One region of the Paenibacillus sp. ALE2 genome, then DNA from elsewhere that is predicted to be linked to it. Evidence: riboswitches for the same ligand, from Rfam matches in the RefSeq annotation. Region 1 holds a riboswitch; the other holds the start of a gene.
The links. Region 1 has a riboswitch for FMN ahead of ribE (riboflavin synthase). Riboswitches for the same ligand answer to the same signal wherever they lie in the genome.
Positions count from the first base shown of each region.

Region 2: it holds a riboswitch for FMN, as region 1 does, so the genes downstream of both, ACXHJ1_RS00365 (DMT family transporter) here and ribE (riboflavin synthase) in region 1, are expected to answer to the same signal.

Region 1 covers NZ_CM134213.1:3,975,307-3,977,717, forward strand. Annotated here, with positions in the region: gene ACXHJ1_RS17310 (IDEAL domain-containing protein) at 1-399, shown strand, start outside; FMN riboswitch at 468-640, shown strand; gene ribE (riboflavin synthase) at 971-1,636, shown strand; gene ribB (3,4-dihydroxy-2-butanone-4-phosphate synthase) at 1,711-2,394, shown strand.
Region 2 covers NZ_CM134213.1:68,857-71,267, reverse strand. Annotated here, with positions in the region: gene ACXHJ1_RS00370 (methyl-accepting chemotaxis protein) at 1-99, opposite strand, end outside; gene ACXHJ1_RS00365 (DMT family transporter) at 326-1,273, opposite strand; FMN riboswitch at 1,445-1,589, opposite strand; gene ACXHJ1_RS00360 (ABC transporter permease) at 1,714-2,406, opposite strand; gene ACXHJ1_RS00355 (ABC transporter ATP-binding protein) at 2,399-2,411, opposite strand, start outside.

The DNA.
Region 1 (2,411 bases):
ACGCCAGTGGAACTCAAGTTTACGGATGATTTTGGACGGGCATCGCTGGCGGCAACAGAACACAAATTCACGCTGACGAACCAGCATTATTCTGCCAAGGTGATGGATTGCGTGTTAGAAACACAAGTGCGCCCTATTTTAATGTGTGAAATTATTTATTTTCTAAAATGCGAGTTTATTGATGGGCATGTGGATGTAAGACTGGATTATGAAGCATGTTCTGAGGGAGAGCGAGGACCTGTTGCTTCAGCTGTCATTACCTTTGATCATGATACGCAGCTTGGAGTCGACGAACTGGCCGATCTGATTGACCTGGCGCTTCATATGAATGATAAAACCTGGTTTGAGGAACTCTCCACTCAATATGTCAAAAGCAAAGCAGGAGCTTCGATTAGATAACTTGCTTTTTTTAGAAGTCGGTGCTAATATACGTAACAAGTTTAATGTTAATTCAATTAAATAAGAGCAAGATCCTTCGGGGCGGGGCGAAATTCCCCACCGGCGGTGATGACATGTTTGTGAATCGCTTCTGAGAACACAGCATGGCTTAGTCCGTGACCCGGATGCTGAACAATCAGCAGAAGGTGGACCTGGTGCAATTCCGGGACCGACAGTATAGTCTGGATGGGAGAAGGATACGAAGCGCATGTGCATGACGTGACATGTGCCAATTTTTAGCATACGTAAAAGTACGTACGGCTTATTTTGTTGTAGGACAGCATCGGACGACAGCTTTTATTAAGCTTTCTTTTCGATAGTGTTCTGAGCGTAATTGGCTGTATTGTCATCATGCTTTCTTTTGGCAGACCTATGATTTCATGTCATTTTAATACATGTATGAACTGCGCTTGTATACTACATATGTGACTCTCATCACCCCCATGACGGATTGAATCCTGACTGGGGGTTATTTGCGCTTACAGCTGATGAATTAGGGATAAACTGAAATGTAGTGGAAAGGAGTGAAAGCATGTTTACCGGATTGGTCGAGGAAGTGGGTCGCATTCAAAGTATTTCCAAAAGTGGTGAAGCGATGGTGCTGGGTATTTCGGGTTCTGTGGTATTGGACGATTTGAAAATAGGCGACAGTGTCTCGGTGAATGGTGTTTGCCTGACGGCAATACAGATTGGTACTAAAGATTTTAAGGTTGATGTGATGCCTGAGACTTTTCGCAGCAGTAATCTAAGGGAACTCAGATCCGGCAGTCGAGTCAATTTGGAGCGGGCGATGGCGGCGAGTGGAAGATTCGGAGGACATATCGTACAGGGACATGTGGACGGGACGGGTACGATTCGCGGAGTGACATCAGAGCAGAATGCGGTAGTGTTCGAAGTTGAGCCTTCTGATCAAGCATTATTTAAATATGTTCTTCTCAAAGGGTCAATTACAATTGATGGTATCAGCCTCACAGTCGCGCAGCGGACGAGAAATAGCTTTGCTGTATCTATTATCCCCCACACCTTAGCCGAAACGGCCTTACGAGCCAAACGTGAGGGAGATACCGTGAATATTGAATGCGATATATTGGGCAAATATGTGGAGCAACTTTTACATTACAGAGGTTCAGCGTCGATGGAGAGAGCCGATCAAGCCCCACTTAGTTTGGACTATTTGGCGAAACACGGCTTTGCCTGATACAGCCTGTTACAGAATAATAGAAAAATTGGTTCAGGAGCATTCGTGACACAAGACATAAGGAGGAGAGGGTTATGGATAGAGGCATCCAAACAAGTGCAACGACAAACATCATGGAGCAGGATGAGTTGCACCACGACGAAGAGATTCGATTGGATTCCATCGAAGAAGCATTGGAGGATTTAAAGAACGGCAAAGTCGTTATTGTAGTGGATGATGAACAGCGGGAAAATGAAGGCGACTTTATCGCTTTGGCTGAAAAAGCATCGCCCGAGGTGATCAATTTCATGATTACAGAAGGTCGCGGATTGGTCTGTGTGCCGATCACACAGCACCGAGCCAAGGCATTGGAATTGCATCCTATGGTAGAGCAAAACACAGATTTTCACGGTACCGCCTTTACGGTATCGGTAGATCATATGAAGACAACAACGGGGATTTCAGCGGCTGAGCGCTCTTTGACTGTTCGTGCCTTAGCCGACGAAGTAATCACGGGAAGCGATTTTCGCAAACCTGGTCACATGTTCCCACTAATTGCTCGCGATGGTGGGGTCTTGCAGCGTGCCGGTCATACTGAAGCGGCTGTCGATCTGGCCCGACTCAGCGGCTTTAAGCCTGCCGGGGTCATTTGCGAAATTATAAAGGAAGATGGTTCGATGGCCCGCTTACCTGATTTGGTCGTGATCGCCAAGCGACATCAATTGAAGCTGATTAGCATTCAGCATTTAATCGACTACCGTCGTCGTTTGTCATTGTAAATAATTCAAAAAAAAGA
Region 2 (2,411 bases), 1.8 Mb from region 1:
TAACACAGCCAAAAAAGATATTATTAATTTTGTCCTCATTAAATAAAACTGCTTGAGAAACCTGTTCCACCACGGAACTGTTTGTTTTGCTTTAGTCATCGTTTTTTCTCCTCTGTGTCAGATGATCACTACATAGTTTTATTCGACATAAATCGACTAATTTTATAGATGTAATCTTTAAAAACGAGGAATAGTACACTTTTTTTTAGAAAATAGGTCTTAGGAACTAATGTTAATATGAATATGAATACATAAAAAGCCAAATCAGAGATGCAAAAGCATCTTCACGATTTGGCTTGGATGAGCATGAAAGAAGATTAAGCTATTAATTTTTCTGCTGACGAGAAATCATAAAGAGTGTAATCCAGATCAGCATAAAACCAGTCAATTGCGCTACGGTAACGATTTGCTGGAAAGCGATCCAGTTAATTACGACACCAACCATGGGGAAGCTCAATTCTGCCATCGTAGCATAAGAAGCTTTGGTTGTACTTAAGCCTTTGTAATACAGTAATAAACTGAGAAGACCCGGAAGCAATGCTTGCAGCAGCAAGTTGATCATTACAGCTGCGCCCGCCCATGTACCTGTAGGCATATTCCACGGAGCATGCTCCACCGAGGTGAGAACAATGAGCAGAGGGAGCGCCACCATGAAGCGGAGGGAGGTTACTGTCTCATATTTCATCGAACGAAGCAAGTAGCTACCCATAACGGTCGAACCGCCCCACAGAACCGCTGCACCTAGTGCGAGCAGACTACCAACGTGAACAAAATCATGAACATGCCCAAAGGGAAGCGACCAACCGAAGGTCAAAAGATACGTTCCGAACAGAGCGATGACAATTAATATTCCAAAATGACGCGGTAGCATTTCCTTCAATATAACGCGGGCCAGAATAATAGCAACCAAAGGCTGAAGCTTCTGGAGCAAAAGAACTGCATTCAGATCACCGTTGCTGAGTGCCATGGTGAAAATCACACTGGCCAGTGCCGAGCCGCCCCACGAGACGAACAAAATAGCGAAAACCTGACGAAATCGTATCGTTTTGAGCTCCTCGCGATGCTTCCACAGCATCGGCGTCAGAGCGATAAAGAGCAGCACATGCTCCATCAGTACGATTTGTGCTGAGGTAAATGACTTTAACAAAATAATACGAAACAGCGGGTCTGCACCCCACAAGGCCGCTCCGATCGCGACTAGCCAAAAACCGCTTTTCATGTGGGAGCTACGATCAAAACCTTTGGATGATAGTACAGTTGATGATTGACTCATACTTATTTAGCTCCTTGCGAATACAGGACCGGTGGCACAAAAACCCCCGTCCATGGCGAAAGCCATGCAAGACGGGGGTTGATCAAATAAACTTGCCGTTTGATACAAGTTAAATGAAGTTACTGCAAAAACTATAGCGCAGCATTCATTCACTTTGCGGCATGTTCATACTTCGATCTTCTTCCATCCGGACTTTACCGTCGGCTTTGGCATCTCACCAAATCAGTCCGTATCCTGTTGCCGGATACAGAGTCGCGGGCTTAGCTCCATGAGCCATACCGCCGGTTGGGAATCTCACCCTACCCCGAAGATCCTTATTCCGTTTTTTAATTTCTCCTATAGGATATACCTGTTTTAGAATGAAGTCCAGTGAAAAATGTGTGTATATCTAACAAGGATTTTCATCTTTTTTTGAAAGCGTTTCACTAAAATCTATATTACTAAGCAATATCCTTATACTCAATGCGCCGAATTGCCGCATAAGCTACAATCATTCCCAGCACAGAGAAGCTGATTTGCACGGGGGCAATGGAGCTAAGTGTAGCGCCGTTATTATTGGAGAAAAGCAAGGCTACAACCAGAATCGAGGTCACAATAGTCGTGGGTACTGAGTATCTTCGCATTCCCATATACAGCGGAACCAATCCCATAAAGCTGGCGGCCACGGCATTGATTAGCGTCCGCACGGATTGTTCGGCCAGTATGGAAAGAGTAAGCTTATCCGGTACAATCATGACAAACTGGTTGAGCAAATGAATCGCAGCCGTAATGATGATTTCCGATATAACAACAGACAAGAACGTAAACAGCAGCACAATCAAGAGTTTGGCGATCATCAGCTTTTGACGATGAATCGGATACATGAACAAGATTGTAATCGATTTGGACTTAAATTCTCCTACAATAAAACGGCATAGCAGAACGGAGGCAAATACAATAAATGTGGCTCTCACCATATTGTCCATGAGATCAAGAAGCTGAGCGTACTGTGTAAATTCGGGTACTCCTTCATTTTGGCTGTCCAGCGCAATAATACAGAGCAACCCCAAAATACAGGCGTTGGCGATCAGTGCTGAACGGATATAACCCGCCAGATGAAGCTTTTTCATCTCCAACTGTATTAATCTAAGCATGGGGC